DNA from 3 places in the Pseudomonas urmiensis genome. Region 1 is predicted to be linked to each of the others. Evidence: riboswitches for the same ligand, from Rfam matches in the RefSeq annotation. Region 1 holds a riboswitch; each other region holds the start of a gene.
The links. A riboswitch is a leader RNA that binds a small molecule or an ion and turns the genes downstream of it on or off. The one in region 1 is predicted to bind cobalamin.
Positions count from the first base shown of each region.

Region 2: linked by a shared signal. The riboswitch ahead of HU737_RS08185 (TonB-dependent receptor) and the one ahead of cobO (cob(I)yrinic acid a,c-diamide adenosyltransferase) in region 1 are both predicted to bind cobalamin.
Region 3: linked by a shared signal. The riboswitch ahead of HU737_RS08175 (ABC transporter substrate-binding protein) and the one ahead of cobO (cob(I)yrinic acid a,c-diamide adenosyltransferase) in region 1 are both predicted to bind cobalamin.

Region 1 covers NZ_JABWRE020000001.1:3,541,285-3,551,091, forward strand. The annotation lists gene cobT (nicotinate-nucleotide--dimethylbenzimidazole phosphoribosyltransferase) at 1-1,041, opposite strand, end outside; gene cobU (bifunctional adenosylcobinamide kinase/adenosylcobinamide-phosphate guanylyltransferase) at 1,038-1,559, opposite strand; gene HU737_RS15980 (cobyric acid synthase) at 1,561-3,015, opposite strand; gene cobD (threonine-phosphate decarboxylase CobD) at 3,012-4,004, opposite strand; gene cbiB (adenosylcobinamide-phosphate synthase CbiB) at 3,997-4,905, opposite strand; gene bluB (5,6-dimethylbenzimidazole synthase) at 4,902-5,552, opposite strand; gene HU737_RS16000 (cobyrinic acid a,c-diamide synthase CobB) at 5,549-6,844, opposite strand; gene cobO (cob(I)yrinic acid a,c-diamide adenosyltransferase) at 6,841-7,452, opposite strand; cobalamin riboswitch at 7,575-7,781, opposite strand; gene HU737_RS16010 (hypothetical protein) at 7,934-8,512, shown strand; gene HU737_RS16015 (dicarboxylate/amino acid:cation symporter) at 8,553-9,807, opposite strand, start outside.
Region 2 covers NZ_JABWRE020000001.1:1,851,465-1,861,271, reverse strand. The annotation lists gene HU737_RS08230 (NAD(P)H-dependent oxidoreductase) at 1-4, shown strand, start outside; gene HU737_RS08225 (sigma-70 family RNA polymerase sigma factor) at 115-621, shown strand; gene HU737_RS08220 (FecR family protein) at 618-1,592, shown strand; gene HU737_RS08215 (TonB-dependent siderophore receptor) at 1,689-4,127, shown strand; gene thpR (RNA 2',3'-cyclic phosphodiesterase) at 4,136-4,681, opposite strand; gene lpxO (lipid A hydroxylase LpxO) at 4,895-5,794, shown strand; gene HU737_RS08200 (carboxymuconolactone decarboxylase family protein) at 5,949-6,293, shown strand; gene HU737_RS08195 (GNAT family N-acetyltransferase) at 6,373-6,942, shown strand; gene HU737_RS08190 (outer membrane beta-barrel protein) at 7,031-7,777, opposite strand; cobalamin riboswitch at 7,939-8,143, shown strand; gene HU737_RS08185 (TonB-dependent receptor) at 8,257-9,807, shown strand, end outside.
Region 3 covers NZ_JABWRE020000001.1:1,841,072-1,850,878, reverse strand. The annotation lists gene HU737_RS08180 (acetyltransferase domain-containing protein) at 194-1,360, shown strand; cobalamin riboswitch at 1,388-1,588, shown strand; gene HU737_RS08175 (ABC transporter substrate-binding protein) at 1,716-2,729, shown strand; gene HU737_RS08170 (FecCD family ABC transporter permease) at 2,726-3,742, shown strand; gene HU737_RS08165 (ABC transporter ATP-binding protein) at 3,739-4,527, shown strand; gene HU737_RS08160 (pseudoazurin) at 4,545-4,985, shown strand; gene HU737_RS08155 (OprD family porin) at 4,982-6,328, shown strand; gene HU737_RS08150 (GNAT family N-acetyltransferase) at 6,338-6,835, opposite strand; gene dgt (dGTP triphosphohydrolase) at 6,933-8,141, opposite strand; gene HU737_RS08140 (B12-binding domain-containing radical SAM protein) at 8,183-9,604, opposite strand.

The DNA of each region.
Region 1 (9,807 bases):
CGCCACCGCAGCTTCGGCAAAGGTCGCCATCTGCCCGTGCAGGGCACAGGCCAAGCGCATCAATGGCACCGCCAACGCGGCGCCGCTGCCCTCGCCCAGGCGCAGGCCGAGGGCCAGCAGCGGCTCGGCCTCAAGGGCCGCGAGCAGCGCCTGATGCCCAGGCTCTGCACCTTGGTGAGCGAACAGCAGCCAGGCACGGCAGTGCGGGTTCAGGCGCACCGCGACCAACGCGGCGACGCTGCAGATAAAGCCATCGACCAGCACCGCCACACCCTGCTGGGCACAGGCCAGGTAGGCGCCAGTCAGTGCGGCGATCTCGAAGCCGCCGACGCACGCCAGCGCCTGTAATGGGTCATCGGCACGCAGCCCGTGCAGGACCAAGGCACGCTCGATCACCTCAGCCTTGTGCCGTACCCCTGCTGTGTCCAAGCCCGTGCCTGGGCCGCTCAGTTCACGTGCCGGGCAACCGAGCAAGGTGCTCGCCACGGCTGCGGCCGCAGTGGTATTGCCGATGCCCATCTCACCGCCGATGAACAGCTGGGCGCCCTGCTCGGCAGCGCGTAATGCCGTTTCACGTCCGGCCTGCAACGCCGCCCGCAGTTGCTCGTCAGTCATCGCCGGACGCTGGGCAAAATTGGCCGTGCCGGCGCCCAGACGCAGATGGCGCACGCCCGCTAGCTGCAAGGTGGGATCGATGGTACCGAGGTCGACCACTTCCAGGCTCGCTTCGAGCTGGCGCGCCAGTACGCTGATCGCCGCGCCGCCAGAAACGAAGTTGCGCAGCATCTGCCCGGTCACCGCCTGCGGATAGGCCGAAATGCCCTCCTCGACCACGCCATGGTCGCCCGCGAAAATGCTGATCGCAACGTGCTCCAGGCTCGGCCGTTCACGCCCTTGCAGGCCAGAAAGGGTCACTGCCAAGGTCTCTAGCTGACCGAGCGAGCCGGTGGGTTTGGTCAGTTGCTGCTGACGGGCGCGGGCCTGGTCCATGGCGGCGTTATCGACAGTTTGGCAGGCATCACGCCACCACGATTGGGTCATAGAGCAGGTCCTTTGAGCATCAGAGGAAGGCCGGCAACGGTAAGCACCACGCGCTCGCAGCGCTCGGCTACGGCCTGGTGCAGCCAGCCGGCCAGATCGACATAACGGCGGGTCAGTTCGCCCATGGGCACCACGCCCAGGCCGGTTTCATTGCTGACCAGAATGATCGTGCCCGGCAGGCTTTGCAGACAGTCGAGCAGCGCGTCGCGCTCTTGCGCCAGGCGCTGGTCGTCCTCGAGCATCAACAGATTGGTCAGCCACAGGGTCAAGCAGTCCACCAGCAGGCAGCGCCCTGGCGCCGCCTCGGCGCGCAGTACCGCGGCCAGTTGCAGCGGCTGTTCGATCAGCGCCCAGTGATCGGGGCGGCGCTGGCGATGCAGCTGCACCCGCGCATTCATCTCGCCATCGAGCGGCTCGCTGGTGGCGATGTAGGTCACCGCCAGGCCCGAGTCCTGGGCCAGTTGTTCGGCCAGGCGACTCTTGCCGGAGCGGGCACCGCCAAGGATCAGGTTGCGCATTTCAGGCGACTCCACACAATTGGCGCAGGTGCGCGGTGTCCAGGTGTTGCTCGATCAGGTCGGCCAGGCGCTCGATATCGCGTTCGCGCAGGGCCTCGTAGTCGATGCTTTGCACCGCTTGCAGGCCGGCCCAGCGCAACAGCGCGGCGCACGATTGGCTACCTTCGAACAGGCCGTGCAAATAAGTGGCGAGAATCTGCCCATCGGCACTGATCGCGCCGTCGCAGCGGCCATCGGCCAGGTGCACGGCAGGCTGCTCCAGGGCCGGGCCACGGGTCACCCCCGCGTGGATCTCATAGCCGGCAACCGCCGATTGCTCCAACTGCAAGGTGCCACAGACGTTGCGCAGCTGTTTCTCGGCCTCAAGCTCGGTGACGTAGTCGAGCAGGCCCAGGCCGGCACTGGTACCCGGTGGGCCTTCCAGGCCAAGCGGATCTCGCACTTGGCCACCGAGCATCTGCAAGCCGCCGCAGATACCGATCAGCTTGCCGCCGTAGCGCAGGTGGCGCGCGATGGCGCTGTCCCAGCCGCGCTCGCGCAACTGCGCCAGGTCGGCGCGCACGCTCTTGGAGCCCGGCAGGATGATCAGGTCGGCGGGCGGGATAGGCTCGCCCGGCCCGATGAACTGCAAATCGACCTGGGGGTGCAGACGCAGCGGGTCGAAGTCAGTGTGGTTGCTGATCCGCGGCAGCACCGGCACGATCACCTTGAGCACCTGCGCAGCCTTGCTCGGCTGACGCACGTCAATGGCGTCCTCGGCTTCCAGGTGCAGGTCGGTGACATACGGCAGCACGCCCAGCACCGGTTTGCCGGTGCGCTGTTCGAGCCAGTCCAGGCCCGGCTGCAACAGGGCGATGTCACCGCGAAAACGATTGATCACAAAGCCTTTGACCCGCGCCTGCTCGCTGGCCGAGAGCAGCTCCAGGGTGCCGACCAGGTGGGCGAACACCCCACCGCGATTGATGTCGGCCACCAGGATCACCGGGCAGTCGACCGCCTCGGCAAAACCCATGTTGGCGATGTCGCCAGCGCGCAGGTTGATCTCGGCAGGCGAGCCGGCACCTTCGACCATCACCACCGGGTACGCAGCCGCCAGCCGCTGGTGCGAGGCTAGCACGGCCTGCATGGCGATGGCTTTGTAGTCGTGGTAGGCAACGGCGTTCATGCTGGTGACCGCCCGCCCGTGGATGATCACCTGGGCGCCGGTATCGCTGTTGGGCTTGAGCAGCACCGGGTTCATGTCGGTGTGCGGCGCCAGCCGACAGGCCTGGGCCTGCACCGCCTGGGCGCGGCCAATCTCGCCGCCGTCGGCGGTGACCGCACTGTTGAGGGCCATGTTTTGCGGTTTGAACGGCACCACGGCAATGCCCTGGCGCAGCAGCCAGCGGCACAAGGCGGTGACCAGCGTGCTCTTGCCGGCATCGGAAGTGGTGCCTTGCACCATGAGGGTGGTCATGCCGATTCCTTCTGGTAATCATCGAGCGCCAAGCGCAGGCGCTGTTCGTCCGCCGCGCTGGCAGGCAGGCCGAGGCGCACCGCCGCAGGGTGCTCGAACACGCGCACGAGAATGCCGCGCTGGGCGAGAAAGTCATGCAGGCGCGCGGCCTGCTCGCCACGGATGTACTGGAACAAGTCACAACCGCCGCTTGGCGTCAGACCTGCATCATTCAACAGGCTTGCCAGGCGTTGACTGGCCTGCCGGCAACTGACGATCTGCGCGACATGAGCCTGCTCATCGGCCAGGCACGCTTGGCCGAGCACTCGGGTCGGACCGGCAACCGTCCACGGCCCCAGCAGCTCGGCCAGGCGCAGCAGCAGGCTCGGCTCAGCCATGACGAAGCCCAGGCGCACCCCGGCCAATCCGAAAAACTTGCCGAACGAACGCAGCACGATCAACCCTGCACGCTCGGCGCAGTCGACCACGCTGTGCTCTGGGGTGTTGTCCATGAACGCTTCATCGACCACCAGCCAGCCGCCACGGCGGGCCAAGCGGGCATGCCAGTCGAGCAGGCGCTCGCGCGGTACAGTGCGTCCAGTGGGGTTGTTCGGGTTAACCAGCAGCAGCACCTGCAGGCTGTCGAGCGCCTGTTCGACCTGCTCATCGTCAAGCTCCACCAGCTGGTGGCCAGCACGTTGCCAAGCGTACGGGTGCTCGGCATAGCAAGGCCCCAGCACCCCGACCCGACCTGCCGCACGCAAGTGTGGCAGCGCCTGAATCGCCGCCTGCGAGCCAGCCACCGCCAGCAGGTGCTCGGCCCCGTAGTAACGTCGCGCCGCCTGTTCCAGGCCATCTTCGGCCTCAGGCAAGCGCGCCCAGGCCTCAACGGGAATGGGCGGGATCGGGTAGGACCAAGGGGCAATGCCGCTGGACAGATCGAGCCACTGCTCGCGGGCAATCCCGTAGTGGCGTACGGCCCGTTGCAAGCGGCCTCCGTGTTCAAGCATTGAGGTAGCCTCCCAGGCAGATCACCAGCAGCCACAGCCAGACGCCGCGCTGCACCAGGCTCCAGCCACGCTCGATAGCATCGGCATCGGCCATCGGGCCTTGGCCCAGGCGCGGGCGCTCGTGCAGTTCGCCGTGGTACACCGCAGGGCCACCCAACTCGACCCCCAACGCACCAGCGCCAGCGGCCATTACCGGCCCGGCGTTGGGGCTGTCCCACAGCGGCCCCTGCTGACGCCAGCAACTGAGCGCCAGGCGGGTCTTGCCCAACAATGCATAAGTCAGGGCCACCAGGCGTGCGGGAATATAGTTGAGCACATCATCGATTTTCGCTGCCGCCCAGCCGAAGCGCTCGAAGCGCTCATTGCGATAACCCCACATGGCATCGAGGGTATTGCTCAGGCGATACAGCACCACACCGGGAGCACCAGCGACGATGAACCAGAACAACGCGGCAAATACCGCATCGCTGCCATTCTCCAGCACCGATTCGGTGGCTGCGCGGGCCACAGCGGGCTCGTCGAGCTCACGGGTCTCGCGGCTGACCAGATAACCCACGCGCTTTCTCGCCTCATCCAGATCGCCACGGCGCAAGGCTTCGGCTACTGGCAGCACGTGCTCGCCCAAACTGCGCAGGCCGAGCGCGCAGTACAGCGCCAGCACCTCGACCAGCCAGCCGAGGTAGGGCAACCAGGACAGGATCAGCGCCAGCAGGGTCAGCGGCACCACCGCCAGGAACCAGGCACTGACCCCGTGACTGCGCCAGCCCCTGCCGCCGGCATTGAGCCGCTGTTCCAGGCGCGAGGCGAAATTGCCGAAGGCCACCAACGGATGGCGGCGCTGCGGTTCACCCAGCAAAGCGTCCACGGCCACCCCGGCCACGGTCAGCAAGGCCACGCTCATCGGCGCTCTCCCCATTGGTTGTCGTAGAGCATCTCGCTTAACGGGCGTTGCTCGGCCCAGTTTTCCATGACCAGCATCGGCGCTGGGTAGAACGCCTGTACCGGGCCCAGACACAGCACCGCCACTGGCTTGGCACCGGCTGGCATGCCCAGCAGTTCGCCCAGTGCCTGCGGGTCGAACAGCGACACCCACCCCATCCCCAGGCCTTCGGCACGCGCCGCCAGCCACAGGTTCTGGATGGCGCAGGCCAGTGAGGCAAGGTCCATTTCTGGCAAGGTGCGGCGGCCGAAAATGTGCGGCTCACGGTTGTCCATCAACGCCGCGACCAGCACTTCGGCGCAGTCGTTGATGCCCTCGACCTTGAGCTTCATGAACTCATCGGAGCGCTCGCCGAGCGCCTCGGCGGTGCGCGCCCGCTCCTGTTCGACCAGGGCCTGGATGCGCCCGCGTAGTTCGCGTTGGCTGATGCGGATGAAGCGCCAAGGCTGCATCAAGCCGACGCTTGGCGCCTGGTGAGCAGCGTTGAGCAGGCGTGTAAGCAGCTCCGGGGCGATCTCTGCGCCGGTAAAGTGGCGCATGTCGCGGCGCTCACCAATGGCCCGGTAGACCGCGGCGCGCTCGGCCGCGCTGAAGGCGTGCTCGCTCATGGTCGCAGCAGCGCCGCCGCCGCGTCAGGGTTGGAGGGGAAGTAGAAGTGCACGTACGACGCCGTCAGGCGCCCCAGGCGATAGACCGCCTCGTTGCCACGCCCGCCGTTGGGGCTCAAGCCACGAGCGATGGGTTCGAGCGCAGTGGTGGTCAGGGAATGGTGATAGGTATGCCCGCGCAAGGTGCCTTCCGGCAACTCGACCGCCTGCAAGGCCAGGGCGGCGAGGCGCTTTTGCATCACCGCTTCGCCGGGCAGCAGGCCAAGCAGTGGCGCACGCTCACCAGCGACATCGGTCAGTGCATCGAGCAAGTACAGCATGCCGCCACATTCGGCCAGCAGCGGCTTGCCCTGGGCATGGTGGGCGCGGATCGCTTCCAGCATCGGCGCATTGGCCGCCAGTGCCTGATGGTGCAGCTCTGGATAGCCACCTGGCAGGTACAGGCTGTCTATCGCTGGCAACTGGCGGTCGTGCAGTGGTGAGAACAATTCAAGCTGGGCGCCCATCTCGCGCAACAGGTCGAGGTTGGCGCCATAGGTGAAGGCGAACGCCTCGTCCTGGGCCACGCCAATGCGCAGGCCGGCCAGCGAAGGCACTGCTGCGGCGCGTTGAGGGGCGTCGAACGCTACAGGCGGCGGTAACGCTGCATCGCAACTGGAGCCCAGCGCTTGGGCGGCGGCGTCCAGACGCAGGTCCAGATCGTTCAATTCGCTCGCTTGCACCAGCCCCAAGTGACGGCTGGGTAGCTCGATGCCGCGCTCACGAGACAGCCCGCCATACCAGCGCAGGCCTTCAGTAAGGCTGCCTTCGAGCAACTGGGCGTGCCGCAGGCTGCCGACTCGGTTGGCCAGCACCCCGGCAAACGGCAAGTCCGCCTGGTAACGCGCCAGCCCCAGCGCCAGCGCACCAAAGGTCTGGGCCATGGCCGTGCCGTCGATCACGGCCAGCACCGGCACACCGAAATGGCGCGCCAGGTCGGCGCTCGATGGGGTACCGTCGAACAGCCCCATGACGCCTTCGATCAGGATCAGATCAGCATCGGCCGCAGCTTCCCAGAGCAGGCGGCGACTTTCCTCGGCGCCGATCATCCACAGGTCCAGCTGGTACACCGGGGCACCACTGGCGCGTTCGAGAATCATCGGGTCGAGAAAGTCAGGCCCGCACTTGAACACCCGGACCTTACGCCCAAGGTTACGGTGCAGGCGTGCCAGGGCAGCGGTGACCGTGGTCTTGCCCTGGCCGGAAGCCGGTGCCGCGATCAGCACCGCCGGACAATGCCGGGTTTGGCTCATAGTTCCACGCCCTTCTGCGCCCGGATGCCGGCCTGGAAGGCGTGCTTGAGCATGCTCATCTCAGTGACGGTGTCAGCCAGCTCGATCATCTCCGGCTTGGCCGCACGCCCGGTGACGATGACGTGCTGCATGGGCGGACGGGCCTGGATGTCGGTCAGTACCTGATCGAGGTCGAGGTAGCCGTGCTTGAGGGCGATATTCAGCTCGTCGAGCACGACGAATTGAATCGATGGGTCTTGCAGCAATTGGCGCGAGACCGCCCAGGCGGCTTCGGCGGCGGCGATATCGCGCTGGCGGTCCTGGGTTTCCCAGGTAAAGCCCTCGCCCATCACGTGGTAGCGCACGTGCTCGGGGAAGCGGCGGAAGAACAGCTCCTCGCCGGTGCTGTTACGGCCCTTGATGAACTGCACCACGCCGCATTGCATGCCATGGCCCAAGGCCCGGGCCAGCATGCCGAAGGCCGAGCTGCTCTTGCCCTTGCCATTGCCGGTCAGCACCAGCAACAGGCCACATTCGTTGGGGGAATTGGCGATACGCTCGTCGATGATCGCCTTCTTGCGCTGCATGCGCGCCAGGTGGCGTTCGTCACGTTCGGGGGTTTCGCTCATCAGGGTTCTCCGCTGGCTGGCGACGCACGCAAGGGCGCGGCGACAGATCGATAGGCAGGCAAACGGAGAACACGCAGGCGCCGTGACCCACGCCACAGGCAACCGCGCATCACCCTCCGTGATGCCATTGGCAGTAACAGGCCGGTCTCCGGGCTCGTGAGCGAAGCGCGGGCTTCTGCGCCGCGCGCCTTCCCGGGTCATTCAACCCAGTGGCCATGCGCGACCTTGACTCACCTACCGTTGCGGGGGCAGCGCCGGAATACCACCGGCTTCCCAGTTTCACCCCGCCAGACCGCAGCCTGCAGGGCACCTGAAACACGCCGCGAAGGTTAGAGGGTTGCACCGGGAGCGTCAATGAAACAAGGCCGATTTGGCCTGGATCAATGGCCGATCCGGCAGCTTGTGCCAGACTGCCAGCAGTGATATCACATAGCCATTAACCTCAGCTGAACGCGACCAATAACGATAAGGAGAGCGCAGCATGCAAGGTCTGATCATCAACAACCCGCGCCTGGAGTTCCTGCGCCCGGCACTGGAGCGCTGGGTCGACTGCATCGACCGCTTCAATCAGGTCCAGGGCGACAATGAGGCGCCTTACTGGCATGGCGCGGCGGCCAACGTCGGCATGCTGGCTGCGGCGGCCTGGCAGGCTGAACTGGTGGCGCTGGAGCAGTACCAGAGCAAGAAGCAGCGTGATGAGGGCGAGCGTGAGGGGCGCTGTGATCTGTCCATCAGCAATGCTGAGGAGTCGATTCATTTGCGTGCCAGCCAGCGTTGGCCGCGGATTGCCCGGCTGGATTTGAACGCGGCGCTGCAGGAGGCGACGGCGCTGGCCAAGCCCATTGCCTACCCCAGTCAGCTCAAGGCCGGCGCGCTGTTCATCAGCCCGTGGAAGGCAGGACAGCATGCCAGCCCCGAGGAGCTGCAGGACCTGGTGGATGATCTGCAAAAGCACACGGCGTGTGTGCTGGCGTGGTATTTCCCGTATGCCTATCGCAAGTTGCATAACGAGCTGGGGCAGTATTTTCCGGGGGTGGCGTTGATTGTGAAGCAGGGTTGAAGAATCGGGGCTGCATTGCAGCCCCTGGCAGCGGCCCCCCTTACACCGATCGCTCAGGCAAAAGAACGGTGCCAGCAGCAGACTCCTGCTGCTTCACCGACACCTCCCCCTCCATCGCCTCGCGCAACTTGTCCTTATCCAGCGCACCTACCCACTTGGCAATCGCCAGCGTCCCGACCCCGTTGCCAATGGTATTGGTAATCGCCCGCGCCTCGGACATGAACCGGTCCACGCCCAACAGCAAGACCATCCCAGCCACCGGGATCGTGCCCAGCGAAGCCAGGGTCGCTGCGAGGATAATGAACCCCGACCCCGTCACCCCAGCCGAGCCCTTGGAGGTAAACATCAACACCGCCAGCACGATCAGCTGATCGCTGAAGCTCAGCGGCGTGTTGGTCGCCTGGGCAATGAAAATCGCCGCGATGGTGTAGTAGATCGCCTGGCCGTCGGGGTTGAAGGTCAGCCCCGAGGGAATGATCATCCCTGCCACCGGCTTGGACACTCCGGCCTTTTCCATCTTGGCGATCATCTGCGGCAGTACCGATTCAGACGAGCTGGTGCCGAGCACGGTGAACAGCTCCTCTTTGATGAAGCGCAGGAACTTCCACAAGCTGAAGCCAGCCCAGCGGCAGATCGGCCCGAGGATCACCACCACGAAGGCAAAGCAGGTCAGGTACACGCAGGCCATCAGCTTGCCCAGCGAGAACAGCGACTCGAAACCGTACTTGCCGATGGTGAAGGCAATCGCGCCGAATGCCCCGATCGGGGCCAGGCGCATGACCATGTTGACCACCACGAACATGCCGCGCATCAAGCTGTCGAGGTTGTCGACGAACAGCTGCGCCTTCGGACCGGCCTTGGCCAGGGCCACCCCAAGCAGAATGGAGAACAACAGGATCTGCAGGATATTGCCCTTGGCAAAGGCATCGACCACGGTGTCGGGGATGATCCCCAGAACAAAGTCGAGGAACGAGCTGTGCTTGGCAGCGGCGGTGTAGCTGGCGATGCTACCGCTATCCAGGCTCGCCGGGTCGATGTTCATGCCTGCGCCCGGCTGGAACACCTGTACTACCACCAGGCCGATCACCAGCGCCAGGGTCGACACCACCTCGAAGTAGATCAGCGCGCGAAAGCCCACCCGCCCCAGCTCTTTCATGTTTTCCATGCGGGCGATGCCGGTGACCACGGTGAGGAAGATCACCGGTGCCAGGAGCATCTTGATCAGTTTGATGAAGGCATCGCCAATCGGCTTGAGCGCCTCGCCGGTCTGCGGCCAGAGCACGCCGACGATGGCA
Region 2 (9,807 bases), 1.7 Mb from region 1:
TTGAGCGCAGGAGCGCTGGGTCCGCTTTGCGGCCCCTATTGATTCCCATTGCGAGAGCACAACCTCCCCAGCTACCATTGAGAACGATTCACACTCACGATCGGATATCAATCGTTGGACAGCTCCTCGACCCGCAAGCTGGGCTTCTTTTTCAGCGACCATCACCGCTGGCTGCTCCAACACATCCACAAGCGCCTGCGCAATCGCGCCGATGCCGAAGACACTGCGGCCGAAGCGTTCTGCCAGATGCTCGGGGCGCGGGTCGATCCGGACAGCATCGAGCAACCACGCGCCTACCTCTCGACCATCGCCCGGCGGCTGATCTTCGACCGCCACCGCCGCCGTCAACTGGAACAGGCCTACCTCGAACGCCTGGCCCTGCTGCCCGAGCAGGTCGCCCCTTCGGCCGAAGAGCAGCTGCTCTTGATCGAAGCCTTGCTGACCATCGACCAAGTGCTCGATGGCCTGCCTGCAATCGTCAAGACCGCCTTCCTCTACAGCCAGCTCGATGGCATGAGCTATGTCGAGATCGCCAGCAAGCTGCAGCTGTCAGAGCGCACCGTCAGCCGCTACATGAAACAGGCCCTGCGCCAGTGCTACCTGTGCGAGCTGCAACCATGAGCGCGCGCACGCTGGACAGCATCAGCGAACAAGCCATCGACTGGATGGTCGAGCTCAATGCGCGCAGCCCCGATGCCGCCCTGTTGCAGCGCCTGCAGCAGTGGCTGGAGCAGGACCCACGCCACCAGCAGGCCTGGGATCGCCTGCAACAACGCCTGGCTCGCCCGTGCGCGGCGCTGCGCACGCTCGATCAACGCGCGCCGGGCCAAGCCAGTACCGCGCGTAACCTGCTGCTGCAGCCCACACAGTCGCGGCGCGAAGTACTGCGCGGCCTGGCCGGCCTTGGCCTGCTGGGTGGCGGCCTGTGGGCAGGCTGGCGCAGTGACACCGCCCAGGACTGGATGGCCGATCTGCATACCGGCGCCGGCGAGCGGCGCAGCTTCACCCTGGACGATGGCAGCCACCTGAGCCTGAACAGCGCCAGTGCCGTCGACCTGTTGTTCGACGCCGAACAACGTCTGCTGGTGCTGCGCCACGGTGAACTGGTGATCCAGGTGGCGCCCGATCCTAAGCGGCCGCTGCGCGTGCGCACTGCGCAAGGCCAGCTGCAGGCCCTTGGCACACGCTTTTTGGTCAGCCAGGAGCTCGACGCCACGCGGGTGGTAGTGCTTGAACACAGCGTGCGCGCCAGCCTTGTCGATGGCCGTCAGCTGGACGTGCAACAGGGCCAGGCTGCGCTGCTGCGCGCCACCGGCATCGAACCTCTGGCCAGCGAGCAACAGCAGCGCGCGGCCTGGCTCGATGGCCGCCTGGAAGTGCTCGACGAGCCGCTGCAGGCGGTGGTCGATGCGCTGCGCCCCTATCAGCGTGGCTACATCCGCGTGGCCCCGGATATCGCCACCTTGCGCGTACAAGGGGTATTCACCCTGGACCAGCCGCAACACGCCTTGGCCGCACTCAGCGAGGCCCTGCCGATCGAGGTCAAGCGCTATGGTCCGTGGCTGACCTTGATCGGGCCAAAACGCCAATAATGAAAATATTTTTGCAAATCATTCGTAATGGTGTCCGGTTTTCAAATTTCGTCCCACCTATCTCCTGACAGCCAACCTCTAAATCGGGAGTACACCGTGCACAACAACTGGCCCCGCGCCCTGCCCCTCGTCGTCGCTCTGAGCAGCTTCAGTGCCTTGGTCCAGGCGCAGACCCTGTCGTTCAACCTGCCGCCCGCGAGCCTGGCCACCACGCTCAATCGCATCGCCAGCCAGAGCGGCCACATCATTGCCCTGGAACCGGCGCTGGTGCGCGGCAAGCAGGCCCCGGCCGTGGTCGGCCAGATGAGCGCCGAACAGGCCATGCAGGCCGCCCTGGCCGGTAGCGGCTTGCAGTTGCGGGTGAGCGCCAGTGGCCACTTCAGCGTGGCCCCGGCCAGCGCTGGCGAGGACGTGATGGAGCTGGGCGCGACCAGTGTCACCGACAACTATCTCGACGCCACCAGCGAAGGCAGTGGCTCTTATGCGGCCCGCGCAGTGACCCTGGGCAAAGGCACGCACACCCTTAAAGAAATCCCCCAGTCGGTGACGGTGATCACCCGCAAGCAGCTCGACGATCAGGGCATCACCGACCTCAAAGACGCGCTCAACCACACCACCGGCCTGGTCGGTGCCCAGGGCATCGGCCCGGGCATGGTCATCACCTCGCGCGGCTTCCAGATCGATGACTGGCAGTACGACGGCGTACCCATCCCGCGCAACAACTACTCGCTGGGCAACTGGGCGACCCAGGACCTGGTGTTCTTCGACCGCGTCGAAGTCCTGCGCGGCGCCTCCGGCCTGTTGCAAGGCACCGGCAGCCCAGGTGGCGCGATCAACCTGGTGCGCAAGCGCGGCCAGGCCAAACCCACCGTGGCGATTACCGGCAAGGCCGGCTCCTGGGATCACTATGGCCTGCAGCTGGACGCTGGCGGTCCGTTGACCAGCGACGGCAAGGTGCGCGGGCGGATGGTGCTCGATGAAGACCAGAGCGACAGCTTCATCGATTACCAGTGGGGCAAGACCCACTCGCTGTATGGCGCCCTGGACATCGACCTGAGCGATGCCACTACCATCGGCGGCGGCATCAGCTACAGCCGCGAGCAATCCCGGCCGATGCTGCGTGGTATTCCCCGCTACGCCGACGGCAAGCCGGCCAACGTGTCGCGTTCGACCTACACCGGCGCCCGCTGGAGCCGCGCCGAGACCGACGTCACCACCTATTACCTGGACCTTGAGCACCGCTTCAACGACGACTGGACCTACAAGGCCGCGGCCATTCGCATGGACGAGACCAACACTTCGACCCACCAGCGCGTACAGACCACCGGCCAGGGCCTGAAGCCCGATGGTACTGGCATCACCTATGCCGACTGGATCACCGACTTCCACAACACCAAGATCGGCCTGGACATGAACCTGGTCGGGCACTTTGACACAGGCTCCGTGGCACACGAAGTGACCGTCGGTGGCAACTACTCCAAGCTGACCTCGGACGATGCCTACTGGCGCAACTTTGCCGCCGACCCCGATGACAGCATCTTCGACATCGACCATGGCCGCCCGGAACCCAGCCGTGACAGCTTGCTGGCAAGCAACATGGGCCGCGCCAACAAGGCCAGTTACGACATCCGCCAGAAGGGCCTGTACGGCGCCTGGCGCGTCAAGCCAGTCGAGGACCTGACCTTGGTACTGGGTACCCGCGTGAGCTGGTTCGACTACAGCTGGGACTCGATCGACTTCAATGGCCCGAACGATCCGGGCAATCGTTATCCCACCAGCCGCATGACCGAAACCGGGCAAGTCACCCCGTACGCGGGCTTTGTCTACGACCTGACTCGCGAGTGGGCCTGGTACGCCAGCTACACCGACGTGTTTATCCCGCAAACCGAACGCGCGGTCGGCAATACCCCGCTCAAGCCTGTGATCGGCAGTAACTATGAAACCGGCCTGAAGGCCGAGCTGCTCGACGGACGGATCAACACATCGATCGCGCTGTTCCGTTACGATCAGGAAAACCGCGCAGTCACCGATACCGCCTCGGGTTTTGCCTGTGACGACTGGTACTGCTCCACGGCCGCCGGCAAGGTCCGCAGCCAGGGCGTAGAAGCCGAGATCAGCGGCGAAGTGCTCAGCGGCCTGCAGTTGTTTGCCGGCTACACCTACAACACCACCAAATTCCTTGACGACCCGGACGAAGAAGGCCGCGTGTTCAGCCAGTGGACGCCCAAGCACATGCTGCGCGCCTGGGCCGACTATCAGCTACCGGTGGATGACCAGCGCTGGAGCACCGGCCTGGGCTTCACCACGCAAAGCCACACCCTCGGTTACGAACGTACCTACAGCGTGCCCGGCTACACCGTGTGGAGCGCACGCGTTGCCTATCAGCTGACCCCGGAAGTCAACCTGGCGGTCAACGCCAACAACCTGTTCGACAAGAAGTACTGGGTAGCGGGCTTCAACCAGCTCAATGGCAGCAACAACTACGGCGAGCCGCGCAACTTCATGCTGACGGTCAAGTACACGCCGCAGTTCTGAGGCCTGGGTCAGTCCAGCAAGGGCCACTGCGCCAGTGGCCAGTAGCGGCCCTTGCGTGACTCGTACAAGGTGAAGTGGCGCGCACTGAGGAAAAACTCCGGCGCGCTGGCGGCCTCTGGCAGCTGGCCGCGGAACTCCCGTGCCAAGGTCAGGTGCGGGCGGTATTCGCGCGACTCGCGGGCAATCCCCAACGCTAGCGCCGCCTGCTCCAGCGCATAGACCAGTTGGCGCAGCGCTGGGGGAGTTTGCTCAGCTTCGAGCACCAACACGCCAGGGCGCGGCCACACCTGCAACCGGTCCAGCACCAGGCGCAGCGGCGCCTGCGGACGGGCAATGCTATCGACTGCCGCACACAACGCCGGCAGCTGCGCCGCGTCGACATCCCCCAGAAACAGCAAGGTCAGGTGGAAGTTTTCTGCCGGCACCGGTTTACCGCTGCGTAAACCCAGCTCACGTCGCCATTGCGCAATTGCACGATGCTGCGCCTCGCTCAGTGACAGGGCGAAAAACAGACGTTTGAAAGGGCTGCCAGTGGGGCGTGCTTCCTTGGCCATGGGCATTCCTGATGGGTGAAGGCGAACCTGAGTGTACCGCTTCCCTAGTCTATAAATCGGCAAAAAACCAGTTGAAACGTTTGCGCAATCGGTAGGCCATTGAACCAAAGTCACCCCGATTGGATGTAACAAGAGGTACAAAGTCCTACGACGATTGTTTATGCTGGCGCGCTTACGCCATGGCGCATGGCCATTTTCGACAAGTATCCGTTCATGAAAATTGCACTCGTACTGATCTTCGTTCTCTCGATCGCCTATGTTCACCTACGCGGTCGGGTACGACACAAGTTGACTCGCCAACTGGGCGATCACTCAAGTTTCCTGGCTCCGGTCAACAGCTTCCTGTACCTGTTCTCCAAGCACCCGGCCAAGCCTTACCTGCCGGTGGAGTCTTTCCCCGAGCTGCAACCGCTCAAGGACCATTGGCAGGAAATCCGCGAGGAAGCCCAGCAGTTGCTGCACGTGGGCGAGATCAAGAAGTCCGATAACTATGACGATGTCGGTTTCAACTCGTTCTTCAAGACCGGTTGGAAGCGCTTCTACCTGAAGTGGTATGGCGAGAGCCACCCCTCGGCTATGAACCTGTGCCCACGGACCACCGAGCTGCTGCAGGGTATCGGCACGGTTAAAGCGGCGATGTTCGCCACCCTGCCGCCCGGCGCCAAGCTGGTGCGCCACCGCGACCCGTATGCCGGCTCGTACCGCTACCACCTAGGCCTGGACACGCCGAACGACGATGGCTGCTACATCGACGTGGACGGCGAGAAGTATTCCTGGCGCGATGGCGAGGCAGTAGTGTTCGACGAGACCTACATCCATTACGCCGCCAACACCACCGAGCACAACCGGATCATCCTGTTCTGCGACGTCGAGCGGCCGCTCAAGTACCGTTGGGCGACCGCGTTCAATCGCTGGTTCAGCCGCAATGTCATGGCCGCTGCTGCGGCGCCCAACAATGCCAATGACAAGACTGGCGGCATCAACCGCCTGTTCACCCGCATCTACAAGATCCGTGAACGCGGCAAGGCGCTGAAAAAGCGTAATCGCATGCGCTACTACCTGGAGAAATGGGCAGTGGTGGCAGCATTGCTGTTGCTGTTCATCTACATCTGAACCCCTGCTGGGCAACGTGGGAGCCAACTCAGACGCTCCCACGGTGTCGACAGGTTCGTAAGTCGTAGTTTTTTCCGACCATCTTCCCCCCTCCTCGCCGCGCACATTCGACTAGCCTGAAAGCTCCTGCCGTAAACCCCACAAGGTGAAGACAATGAGCATGATGGACTGGGACGCCTACCGTAAGCAGCTGATGGCCGGCATCGGCGATCTCAAGCAACTGTCGCCCGATACCGTGGCCGGCTACATGACCGCCAGCGGCGCCGGGGCCAAGACCAACCACCTGGACGCCAAGACCCGCGAACTGATCTCCCTGGCCGTGGCCGTGACGACCCGCTGCGACGGCTGTATCGCGGTGCATTCGCAACAGGCCGTCAAGCACGGCGCCAGCCGCGAGGAGATCGCCGAGGCGCTGGGCGTGGCGGTGGCGATGAACGCAGGGGCGGCGCTGGTCTACTCGGCGCGCGCGCTGGATGCGGTGGGCAAGACCAGCGAGTAAACCCCAGCCAGCGTCGCCGCCCTTGCGCGGCGACGCTGCGCCCACCAGACTTGGCGGCCAAGCCTGCGCAGGAACCGCCATGATTCACATCCGCCCCATGACCCCGGAAGACTTCGAACGCTTCTGGCCGACTTTCCAGAGCATCGTCCAAGCCCGCGAGACCTATGCCTACGACCCGCAGCTGAATGCCGAACAGGCACGCCAGTTGTGGCTGGAGCTGCCCCTGCGCACGTTGGTGGCAGAACAGGACGGTGAGTTGCTCGGGTCGTACTTTCTCAAGGCCAACGCCGCTGGCCCCGGCGCGCACGTGGGCAATTGCGGCTACATGGTCTGCCCGGCAGCACGCGGGCGCGGGGTGGCCAAGCTGATGTGCGAGCACTCGCAGAAGTTGGCGCGCCAAGAAGGTTTTCTCGCCCTGCAGTTCAACTCGGTGGTGGCCACTAACGAGGTGGCCGTGGCGCTCTGGCACACGCTGGGGTTCGAAACGGTCGGGCGCCTGCCCAAGGCCTATCGGCATGCCCGGCTGGGGTTGGTGGATTGTTTGGTGATGTACAAATGGCTGGCCGACGAGCCGGTGGTGGAGAAGCCTGCGCTGTTGATCGGGCGCAAGAATATCGAGGCGCGGGTGTCCCGGCGGCGCGGACGCTAACAGCAGCATTTTGCGCTGTCTGTACCGGCCTCTTCGCGGGCAAGCCCGCGAAGGGGCCGGTGCAGGCAACAGCTACCTGACGCCTAACTCAGAACGCCAGACCTACCTTGACACCAAACTCATCGCGCTTGAGCTTGGTGTTATCGGCTACCGGCGAATCCTCATCGAGCTTGTACTCGGTGCGGGTGTAGTAAACCCCGGCATAGATCGGCATGCCGCCTTGCTGGTTCATCAGCAGGCTGACCTCGGCATACGGATTGGTGCGGTCCTTCATGTCGACGGTGTCGCTGCCAAAATCATCCACCTTGAGCTTGGCGCGGCCATCGATCGTGTGCCGTGCGCCCACTTCAACGCGCAGGGTCGCGGCATCGAACTGATGGTTGTAGCCCAGCGCAGCCTTGGCGAACGGCGACTTGTAGGTCAGCTCGGTGTCCAGGTCGTTGAGCTCAGGCTCAAAGCGCGACCAGTCATAGCCACCGCCGACGGTGATGTCGACGAAGTTGCGCGCATCCAGCGCGGCGCGCCAACCCAGGTCGAGGTCGATCTGGGCTTCCTTGAGCTTGTTGTCGTTCTTCTTGCCATATTTGGCCTCGGCGCCAACCTGATAGATCAAGCCGGATTCAGCGGTCATCTTGTTGCCGAAGTTGGCGAATACACCGCCCTGGCCCAGGTGATCGGTCTCGGACTGCGAGCCGCCCTCATACTTGAACTTGTCGTAGCTACCCAGCACACCGAAGGTGAACAGTGGATCGGTGCTTGGCGCGGCAGAGGCCGCCAGGGGAGCGCCCAACAGGGCAAGCAGGCAAGAGTGACGCAGCAGATTACGGGTGGACATTCGCGGAAGTCTCCATGACGTGAATGTTGATGGGAATCGCTCGCTTCGAGGCACGCTGAATGTGAAAAGTTCGAAAAAAAATCAGTAAAAACTCATAAACCTGCGTCCCATCACAGAAATTTCCTACTGCGCTGCGTTGACGCCCCCTGCATTCGGTGGTCAGATGCGCGCCAGTTTCAGGTGTCCTGCGCCGCCGTGCGCAGGGTGAAACGGGAAGCCGGTGCGTCGTGTTCACGACAAGTCCGGCGCTGCCCCCGCAACGGTAAGCGAGCGAAATCTTCGACAGACCACTGTGCGCATGCATGGGAAGGTGAAGGTTTCTTGATCCTCGCAAGCCCGGAGACCGGCCTGAAGCTTCAGTTGGCAAACCCGCGGTGGGCGGGCGCAGGCCGGTTTGCGCGTGCGCGCCTGCGCCCGTGCGTGCTCGTCTTTGCGTTGTTTCCACCGGGAACCATTTCTTCCTGCAGCAGTGGAACGACATGTCCCGTACAAGCAAGCTTCACACCCTGGCGGCCTGCCTGGCCGTTTCCCTTCCGGCCCTGGCCGATGAACCTCAACGCGCAGTGCTGGCCCTGCCTTCGACAGCGATCACCGACGTGCGCGACGAACCGCGCGTCGACCTGGCCACGCCGACCCAAGCAGGCTCACGCCTGGGCCTGAGCGCCCTGGAAACCCCGGCCAGCACCAGCAGCATCAGCGCCGAACAGATCCAGCAACGCAGCAACCTCACCGTGCAAGACGCCGTCAGCCGTTCGCCCGGCATCACCTTCATCGGCAACCCAGGCGATGGCGGCACCGCGCTCTCGGCACGCGGCTTTACCGGCCACGGCTCGGTAATGACCCTGTTCGACGGTGCCCGGCTGTATACCGGCGCAGGCACCCAGACCTTCCCGGTCGATCCGTGGATGGTCGAGCGTATCGACGTGATTCGTGGCCCTGCCTCGGTGCTCTACGGTGAAGGCGCCACCGGTGCGGTGGTCAACGTGATGCCGAAAAAACCCTTCGCAGGCGAGATCCGCAATCACCTGCGCCTGGGCTATGGCTCCTGGGACCGCTCCCAGCTTGGCCTGGACAGCGGCGGCAGCCTCAGCGAGCGCTTGAGCTACCGGATGACCCTGAACAAACAACAGGGCAACGGTTACGTCGACCGCGGCGACTCGCGCAACCTGGCCCTGAGCGCCGCGCTGCGCTTCGATGCCACGGACGATTTGAGCTTCACCCTCGCCCACGAGCGCGGCGATGCCGAGCCGATGAACTACTTCGGCACGCCATTGATCGACGGTCATTACCGCGACAGCCTGCGCAAGAAAAACTACAACGTGCGCAACGACGTGCTGCGCTACCACGATGAGTGGACCCGCCTGAACACCGAGTGGACCCTCAGCGACAACGTCAGCGCCAGCAACCAGCTGTACTACATCAAGAGCCGTCGACACTGGCGCAATGCCGAGAACTACAACTGGGACGCAGCCCAAGGCCAGCTGCTGCGCAATGGTTTTCTTGAGATCAAGCACAACCAGGAGCAGATCGGCGATCGCCAAAGCTTCACCTTCGACCACTCGCTGTTCGGCCTGGCCAGCAAGACCGTGGTCGGCGCCGAGTACAACAAGATCCGCTTCAAGCTCACCAACAACGCCCCCTACAACGACATCGGCGGCGACTACATCGACCCGTGGGACCCAGCGCCCGGCTGGTTCGACAGCCAAAGCGCGCTGCGCCCGCGCACCCGAAGCACCACCCACACCTTCGCCCTGTTCGCCGAGAACCGCACCCAACTGACCGAGCGCCTGTCGTTGGTCACCGGGATTCGCCGCGACCAGAACCACATCGACCGCGACAACCTGCTCGATGGCAGCCGCAGCGACCGCAGCCTCAATGGCGGCAACTGGCGCGCAGGCTTGGTGTTCGCCGTCACCGACGACCTGTCGCTGTATGGCCAGTACTCCACCAGCGAGGACGGCGTGAACAACCTGGTCAGCCTCAGCCCGACGCAGATGGACTACGACCTGACCAAGTCCAAGCAAACCGAG
Region 3 (9,807 bases), 1.7 Mb from region 1:
CAGTGCTGACGTCATCGCGGGCAAGCCCGCTCCTACAGAGGGTGCCGTTGGCCCTGTAGGAGCAGGCTTGCCCGCGATAGCGCCTGTCGCATCTCACCAACACCAGACCCGCACAAAAATCCTATCACTCTCAAACCAAATAGTTATAAGATAACGTTTCATTTGATATCCATTCCTGCCTGCGACCCCTCCCATGACAAGCGCCAGCGCCACCCCCACCCTGCTCACCCAGCGCCTGCAAAGCATCGATGCCCTGCGCGGCCTGGTAATCGTGTTCATGCTCCTGGATCACGTGCGTGAAACCTTCTTCCTGCATCGCCAGGTCAGCGACCCCATGGCCATCGACGCCACCGACCCGTCGCTGTTCTTCAGCCGGACCTTGGCTCACCTGTGCGCGCCGGTGTTCGTCCTGCTGACCGGTCTTTCCGCCTGGCTGTATGGCGAAAAATACCAGGGCCGGGGCGATGTCTCGGCGTTCCTGTTCAAGCGTGGGCTGTTCCTGGTGGTGCTGGAGTTCACCCTGGTCAACTTCGCCTGGACCTTCCAGCTGCCACCCAGCGTGATCTACATGCAGGTGATCTGGGCCATTGGCGTGAGCATGATCGCCCTGTCGCTGCTGGTCTGGCTGCCACGCCCTGCCCTGATCGCCCTGGGCGCGGCGATCGTCGCCGGGCACAACCTGCTCGACGGCCTGCACTTCGCGCCAGGGTCGTGGATGCATGTGCCGTGGGCGATCCTGCATGACCGCGGCTGGCTGGAGTTCTCTGACAGCCTGCGCCTGCGCACCTCGTACCCGGTTCTGCCGTGGATCGGGGTAATCGCCCTCGGCTATGGCCTGGGCCCATGGTTCACCCGCGCCAGCGATGCTGGCGAGCGTCAGCACCGGTTGTTGCTGGTCGGTGCGTTGGCCCTGCTGGGCTTTCTCGTGCTGCGCATGCTCAACGGCTATGGCGAAGCGCCGTGGAGCAGCTACCCGACGCTGACGCAAACGCTGATGAGCTTCTTCAACATCACCAAGTACCCACCGTCGCTGTTGTTCCTGACCCTGACCCTGGGCGCCGGCCTGCTGCTGTTGCGTGGTTTCGAGCGCGCCGGGCAGGCACGCTGGATCAGTGTCCTGGCGGTGTTCGGCGCCGCACCGATGTTCTTCTACCTGCTGCACCTGTACGTGCTCAAGCTGCTGTACCTGGCCAGCGTGGCCCTGTTTGGCCTGAACCACGGCGATTACTTCGGCTTCGACAGCATCGGCGCGGTGTGGCTGGCAGCGCTGCTGCTGGCGGTCTCGCTGTACTTGCCAGTGCGCTGGTTCGCCCGGCTCAAGGCGCGCCGGCGCGACATCGCCTGGCTCAAGTACCTGTGAAAAGCGTTTCACCCGGCGGCCTGATGGTCTACCATGCCGCCCGCCGGTTTCCACCACGGAAATAATAGGGAATCCCCGGCCTGCCCTCATGCAGGCCAACTGGAACTGCCCCCGCAACTGTAGGTGCCGAGCCCGCTCCATCGATGCCACTGGATCCGCTGATCCGGGAAGGCTGGAGCCGGGCGCAGACGCACCAGTCAGGAGACCTGCCGGCCTACATATTCCAACCGGCGGGGTGTCCGGGATGGTCATCTCCACCCTTGCCAGGGTGTGGCCTGTTGCCTTGCGCAACGGGCTCGGCGATGCCTGTCCGTGCGTTCATTCCGTGAACTGTTCGATAGGAGATCGCCCCATCATGCTGCCTCGTTTCGCCGCCCTGCTCGCCGGCCTGAGTCTGACCGGCCTGGCCCAAGCCGCCGCCACCCACTACCCGTTGACGGTCGACAACTGTGGCGCACCGCAGACCTTTGCCCAGGCCCCCGAGCGTGCCGTGACCATCGGCCAGGCGGGCACCGAGATGCTCTACGCATTGGGCTTGGGCGAAAAATTGGCCGGCACTTCGCTGTGGTTCAACAATGTCCTGCCTGAGTACAAAGCGCAGAACGACAAGGTCGAGCGCCTGGCTGACAACGACCCAAGCTTCGAGGCCGTGGTCGGCAAGCGCCCGCAACTGGTGGCGGTACAATTCGAGTGGATGGTCGGCGCCCAGGGCGTGGTCGGCACCCGTGAGCAATTTGCCGAGCTGAACATTCCCACCTACCTGTTGCCCTCCGATTGCGAAGGCAAGGACAACCTGGTCGGCGCCGACGGCACCCGCCTGCAACCGTTCCAGATCGACAGCATCTACAAGAGCGTCAGCCAGCTGGCCGAGATCTTCGACGTGCAAGCGCGCGGCAGCGCACTGAATGCCGAACTCAAGGCGCGCCTGGACAACGCCAAGCAGCAGTTGGCCGGCAAGGACCTGTCGCACACCTCGGCGCTGTTCTGGTTCTCCAGTGCCGACCTGGATATCGACCCGTACGTCGCCGGTCGCCAAGGCGTGGCCGACTTCATGCTGCAAACCCTGGGTGTGCGCAATGTGGTCGAGTCCACCGAAGAGTGGCCCACGGTCGGCTGGGAAACCCTGGCCAAGGCCAACCCGACCTGGCTGATCATCGCGCGCATGGACCGTCGCCGCTTCCCAGCCGATGACTACCAGAAAAAACTGGAGTTCTTGCGCAACGACCCGGTCACGCAGAACATGGATGCGGTCAAGCAAGGGCGGATCGTCGTTCTCGACGCCGACGCCATGCAGGCCGGTATTCGCCTGTTCCGTGGCCTGGAAACCCTGTCTAGCGCCTTCGCCTCCGGTAAAGCCGCGCAACCATGATCCGCCTGCTGCCCTACACCGCCCTGGCCCTGGCCGCGCTGGTCGCGGCCCTGTTGGCGGGCATCGCCATCGGTGAGACGCCATTGTCGCCAAGCGTGGTCTATCAGGTGCTGGCCAACCAGTTGTGGAGCGCCGGCTACCCGGTCGACCCGATCGATGCCGGCATCATCTGGAACTATCGCCTCACCCGCACCCTGGTCGCCGCGGCGTGCGGCGCCGGGCTGGCAACCTGCGGGGTGATCCTCCAGGCATTGCTGCGCAACCCGCTGGCCGAACCCTATTTGCTGGGTCTGTCGGCCGGGGCCTCGACCGGCGCGGTGGCAGTCGGCCTGCTCGGTCTGGGCGGTGCGGCGCTGACGATGTCCGGTGGCGCCTTTATCGGCGCCCTCGCCGCCTTTGGCCTGGTCTTGCTGCTGTCGCGTGCCAGTGGCCCCACTAGCAGCAACGCCCAGGTGATTCTTGCCGGTATCGCAGGCTCGCAGCTGTTCAGCGCGCTGACGGCATTTCTCATTACCAAGTCGGCAACCGCTGAACAGGCGCGGGGCATTCTGTTCTGGCTGCTGGGCAACTTAAGCGGTGTGCGCTGGCCTTCGGTGTGGCTGGCGTTGCCAGTCGCCCTGCTGGGGCTGGCGGTGTGCTTGTGGCATCGGCGCGCCTTGGACGCGTTCACCTTCGGCGCCGACTCGGCTGCCTCGCTGGGCGTCCCGGTCCGGCGCACGCAATTGCTGCTGATCAGCTGCGCAGCACTGGTGACCGCAGTGATGGTGTCGATCGTCGGCGCCATCGGCTTTGTCGGGCTGGTCATCCCGCATGCCCTGCGCCTGCTGCTTGGCCCCGGGCATAGCCGCCTGCTGCCAGCCAGTGCCCTGGGCGGGGCGCTGTTTCTGATCAGCGCCGATATCCTTTCGCGCACGCTGATCAGCGGCCAGGTGATCCCGGTGGGCGTGGTCACGGCGCTGATTGGCGCGCCGGTGTTCGCGTTGATTCTGGTCAGCCGCAGGGGGCGCCCATGACGATAATGACAGCCTTGCAGGTGGCGCCGTTGTCCTGCCTGGGCCTCAGTTTGCGCCTGGGCGGGCGCACGGTGCTGCAAGACATCGACCTGGCAGTGATCCCTGGCGAAACCCTGGGCGTGGTCGGCCCCAACGGTTCGGGCAAGTCGACCCTGCTCAAACTTCTGGCCGGCTTGCTCAAACCCAGTAGCGGCACGGTGCAATTGCTTGGCGAGCCCCTGGCGCAGATGCCCCGGCGCCGGGTTGCACAGGGCCTGGCCCTGGTCGAGCAACAAGCCGACACCAGCGACGCCATCAGCGTCTACGATGCCGTGGCCCTCGGCCGCACGCCGTGGTTGTCGGCCCTCGCGCCGTTCTCTAAAGACGACCGCAGCATCGTCGAACAGGCCTTGCTCAACCTCGATGCGCTGCACTTGCGCGAGCGGCTCTGGCATAGCCTGTCGGGTGGTGAGCGTCAGCGCGTGCACATCGCCCGCGCCTTGGCGCAACGACCGCAGGTGCTTTTGCTCGACGAGCCGACCAACCACCTGGATATCCAGCACCAGTTGAGCCTGTTGCAACAGGTGCAGGCGCTGCAGGTAACGACCCTGGTCGCGCTGCACGATCTCAACCAGGCACTGACTTGCGACCGTCTGGCAGTGCTCGACCAGGGCCGTCTGGTCGCGCTTGGCAAGCCACTTGAGGTGCTCACCCCTGAGCGTCTGCTGAGCACCTTTGGCGTGCACGCCCACTACCTCACCGACCCTTACGACGGCGCGCGCATCCTGCGCTTTCGCGCCCCCTGAACCTGGAAGTTCTCGCTATGCTGTTGCGCCCGTTTGCCCTGCTGCTTTCTAGCGCCCTGCTCGCCCCGCAGGCCTTGGCTGAAGTCCATGAAGTGAAAATGCTCAACCGTGGCGCCGACGGCGCAATGGTCTACGAGCCGGACCATCTGCGCATCGCGCCGGGCGACAGCGTGCGCTTCTTGCCTACGCAGAACGGGCACAACGCAGCCAGCATCGCCACCCTGCTGCCCACCGGTGCCGAGCCGTTCAAGAGCAAGCTCAACCAGCCCGTCGAGCAGACCTTCAGGGTACCGGGGCTGTACGGCATCCAGTGCATTCCACACCTGGCCATGGGCATGGTCATGCTGATCCAGGTCGGCGAGCCGACCGGGCATACTCAGTCGCTGCCAGACAACCTCCCCGCCCGCGCCAAAGCCCGCCTGCAGGTGCAACTGGAGAAACTGGAGGCTGGTCAATGAGCCCTTTGCTACGCATGACCCTGGCGCTGCCCTGGCTGGGCATCAGCGCCCTGGCCGCGGCTGAGTCTGCCCAGTCGCAGTCCAACGGCTTTGTCCAAGACAGCACCTGGAGCCTGCTCAACCGCAGCGTGTTCGACCAGCGCGACTACCGTCATGGGGGCAGCAACAGCAGCGCGCGCAACGCCTACAAGCCGCGCAGCGAACGCAACGGTAAAGCCGAGGAATGGGCCTACGGCCTGATGGGCAGCGTGCAGTCCGGCTTCACCCAAGGCCTGATCGGCGTCGGCGTCGATGCCCATGCCTACCTCGGCGTGCAGCTCGACAGCGGCGGCGGCCGCGCCGGCAAAGCGCGCCTGCTGGGCGTGGACAATCAGGGCCACCCGAAGAACGAGTACAGCCGTGGCGGCGCGGCGCTCAAGCTGCGCCTGTCCAACACAGTGCTGTCCTATGGCGAGCAGCGAGTCAAGACGCCCGTTTTCAGCTCCTCGGACAGTCGCCTGCTGCCCGAGACCGCGACCGGACTGTTCCTTACCAGCAACGAGATCGACACCCTCAAGCTGGTCGCCGGGCATTTCACCGAAAGTACCGACCGCAACGCCTCCAGTCACAATCAAGGCTTCGTGGTGAATTATTCCAATGCACGCAAGGGCAACAGCTTCGACCTGGCCGGTGCGGTGTGGAACCCGAGCAGCGCAGTCAGCGCCAGTCTCTACACTTCGCGCTATGAGGACAGCTGGAACCAACACTACCTGGGCAGCACCCTCAGCCATGCCCTGGATGATCGGCGCAGCCTGAGCCTGGATCTCAACCTGTACCGCACCAGCGACACCGGCAAAGCCCTCTCCGGGCAGATTGACAACACCACCTGGAGCCTGGTCTCGCGCTACAACCACGGGCCGCACGGCTTCAGCCTCGGTTGGCAGCAGGTCGATGGCAACACCCCGTTCGACTATGTCACCCGCGGCGCGATCTTCATCAGCAACGCCGTGCAGCTGTCCGACTTCAACGCCCCCAACGAGAAGTCGTGGCAGGCGCGCTATGACCTGAACATGGGCGCCTATGGCGTGCCCGGGCTGAACCTGACCGCGCTGTATGTACGCGGCTTCGATATCGATGGCAGCCATGTCGATCAGCATGGCGGCTATGCGTACCTGGGCTATGGCAAGGGCGGCAAGCACTGGGAGCGTGATCTGGAAGCGCGCTACGTAGTGCAAAGCGGCAAGGCCAAAGGCACTGCCTTCTCGCTGCGTCACAACATGCATCGGGGCAATACCGCGCAAGCCGAGCTGGATGCCGATCAGATTCGCTTGGCGGTCGAGTTCCCTTTGACGGGTGGGTTCTGAAGCGCAGCGCTAGCTTAGCGACAACTGCATATGGGTGGTACGCCAAAGCGGATCCTGTTCGACATCGATTATCTCGAACCCCTGGCGCTCCCAGAAGCTGATCGCCCCCGGCAAGAACGGATGAGTATGCAGGTACAGCAGCTCGACCCCGGCGTTCACCGCGCATTCGCGCAACGCCTGGAACAGCGCCTGAGCCAGACCACAGCGGCGATAGTCCGGCAGGACGAACAATCTGACGATCTCAACCGTGTTCACCCCGCGATAATTGAGTTGGGCAAAGCGCTGGTCGTAAGGCAGATAGCCAATGGCTGCGACCAAGCGAGCTTGGTCACGAGCGATCAGAAAGTGGCCGTCGCCGTCCAGGTAAGTTGCGGCAAAACGCCCGAGGTCAGCAGGCAGTGGTGCTCCCGCCAGCATGGGAAAAAGCGCACGGCGGGCGCTATCGACAAAGGACACTACCTCATCGATGGCATCAGGGTTTACCGAGGTGATCGTCCAGCTATTCATTGCACTCTAGGCCGTGGGCAAAGGCGGTTTTCTACGCGATTGGCAGGGCCTTGGCAAATCACCTGATTCCAGGCGGCACCTCGGCCCTGGTTGGCGCCTACTTGAAGTAATAACCATCAAGGCTGCCCTTGCCGAAATACCGCTCGTATTCCTGCATGGCGTAAAGGTCCATCATGCCGGCGATATAGTCAGTCACCAGACGTTTGCGGTCCCCTTGGACCGAGCGCAGCTCTGGCGGCAGGAGCATGTTGTCCTTGTTGTAGCGTTCATCGGTATAGACCTCGAACAGCCTGCGAATAACCTGCTCGCCGCGCTTTTCGTAGAGTTGCACGTCCTTCTTGCGCAAGATGGCCTTGAACAGCAGTTTCTTCAGGCCCTCGGCCAGTTTACCGTGCTGCTTGTAGCCAAGTTTGCCGCCGACCAGTCCGATATCTTCACACAGGGTATTGACGATCTTGGAGGTCAATTCCTTCTTCAACACCATGGCGTATTCCTCTGACGACCCGGAACGGCGAGCCTGCATGGCATCGTTCTGGACCTCCTTGGCCAGGCGCTCGATCGTGTCGTAGGCGTCGGAAAACTTTTCACTGATCTTGAACTCGTGCAGGATCTCGCCAAGGCTGATCAACCCGAAACTCAAGGCGTCTTCCAGATCATGCGCGGCGTAGGCGATCTCGTCGGCCAGGTCCATGATTTCGGCATCGATGCTTTTGACGATCTGCACATCGTGCTTGGCCAGCTCGCCAGTTAAAAACGCATGATCGTCGTCATAGAGAAATTTCTTCGGGTCGTCTTGGCGAAGATGGAAGTACTTGGTCACTCCCATCAGGGTGCGCACATTCAGGTTCAATCCGTCGTAGGCATGGTGCTTGCGCTCCAAGGTGCGCAGGATGCGAAACGCCTGGGCGTTGCCTTCATAGCCGCCACAGCTCTGGCACAGCTCATTGAGCACGGTTTCACCGTGATGGCCAAACGGCGGGTTGCCGATATCGTGGGCAAGTGCTGCGGCTTCGGCGACCACCGTGTCCTTGAGTTCCAGGTCGCTGGCGATCGAGCGGGCGATCTGCGCGACCTCAAGGCTGTGGGTCAAGCGATTGCGATTGAAGCGCCCGGCGTCGATCCACAGCAGCTGCATCTTGCCTTGCAGGCGACGGAACGACGAAGAATAGAGAATCCTTGCATAGTCGCGCATCAGACCCTGGCGACCGCCAGAACGGCCATCGTTGTGCGAAACCACGCGGTATTCCAGCCGCGATACCCGCTGTTCCTGCTCGCGGGCATAGTCTTTGACATCTTTCTCATACATGGGCTCATCCTTAGCTAATCAATCAAACCGTCGCGTGCCAATCACGCCGGCAGGCGAAAAGGCAGCCGCGATACATCACAGGCGGCCACATCACGTTCGAACTGCGCATGGCTGTAATCGCGTGGGTAATAGGAAAAACACTTCAGATCAAAGTAGTCGCTTTGCGTCATGTAGCGCCTGGACAATGCCAGGCTCTCAAGCTCGGCCTGCTCGGAACTGAGCTCAGCGCTCAGGTGCATCTGGGTCACGCCACCGGCCTGGGCACTGGCAGGGTCAACCGGCGATGCGCCGAGCAAACGCAGCTCTTGTAGAAAATCTGCGCAATGGCTGTTCGGCCCATAGACCACCACCGGCCCCACCGACAGGCCTTTGAAGTACTGGGCGTGGGCATCCAGCCAGCGCCGCGTTTCATCCAGCGTGCGCGCCGTTTCCCCGGCATACAGCAGCACGTTGAGCTTGACCCAGATGCCGTGGCTGGCGCAGGTTTCGAGCAGCTCGCTGGCCGCGTCGAGATAGCGCCTTGGCTCAGGCGCCTTGTTCATGTGCCTAAGCTGCTGCAGCGAGGCCGACTCAAGCCCCAGGTCGATCACTTTCATGCCGGCCGCCGCCAGAGCAGCCACCGCATTGGGCTTGACGCTGTCGACCCGACTTTCGCAGCGCCAGGCGACGTCGATGCCCGCGCGCTGGACCTGATCGGCAAGCTGCTCGGCCCAGCGTCGCTTAGGCACCAGGTAGGATGATTGAAAGTACGGACGCACCGTTTGATCACCATAGTCGGCGATGATGCGTTGCAGCTCCTTGACGATCAGCGTTGGCGCCTTGAGGTCTTCCAGTGGTATCGCTCGTTCTTCGCAGAACGCGCAGCCGCGGCCACAGCCGCGAGAGGTTTCAATGCTTGGCTGATAGCGTGCAAAGCCTTCGACCAGGCGATGATTCAGACCGCAATCAGCGGGTGCCTGCCATTGCCCCTGGAAATCCAGCAGGCCGGGCAGGAGCTGCTCGCCTACCCCCTGAACGATCAGATCCGCGTGCGGCAGCACTCCCTGCAGCCAAGCCTTGTCCGGACCTGTGACCCAACGTCCACCGACCACAATCCGTGCCCCCCGGTCGGCACGCTTGACTGCCTCACAGAACAGACGCGACCACTCCAGGGCATAGAAACTTGGGATCGACAGCAGCACCTGGGTATCGGCACTGATCCGCCCCTGCTGGTGCAGGCGCTGCACCAGCGCCGAGGGGTGTTCATGCTCGCCATGCACCATCAGCGTATCCAGGCCATTGACCTCACACAGCGTGGCCAGGCCCAGGGCACCGTAGTTCAAGTACAGTTGCCGCCGCGCCAGCGAGTGATCGCGTTTTTTCGGCTGCAGCAGGCCTGCAGAAACGAACAGCACCGAGCGCTGGCGGCCCTGCCTGGCGATCAGCCGCGCACCGTCAGCGCCACCGAAAATGGTTGGGCTCATGCTGGGTGGCCGCACCATTCACAGGTGTCATCGAGCGCGCCGTCGCTGGCGCCTTCGACTACAAGAATTTGCCGGTTTGGCCCTGACTGCTCGTCCTCGCGAATGCACGCCTCGCACAACGTAACCGTCGGATACTGCTCGCACGTGCGATCTGCAAGCATGTCGCCCTGCACCATGCACCTTTTCATAACGTTTCTCCCCGA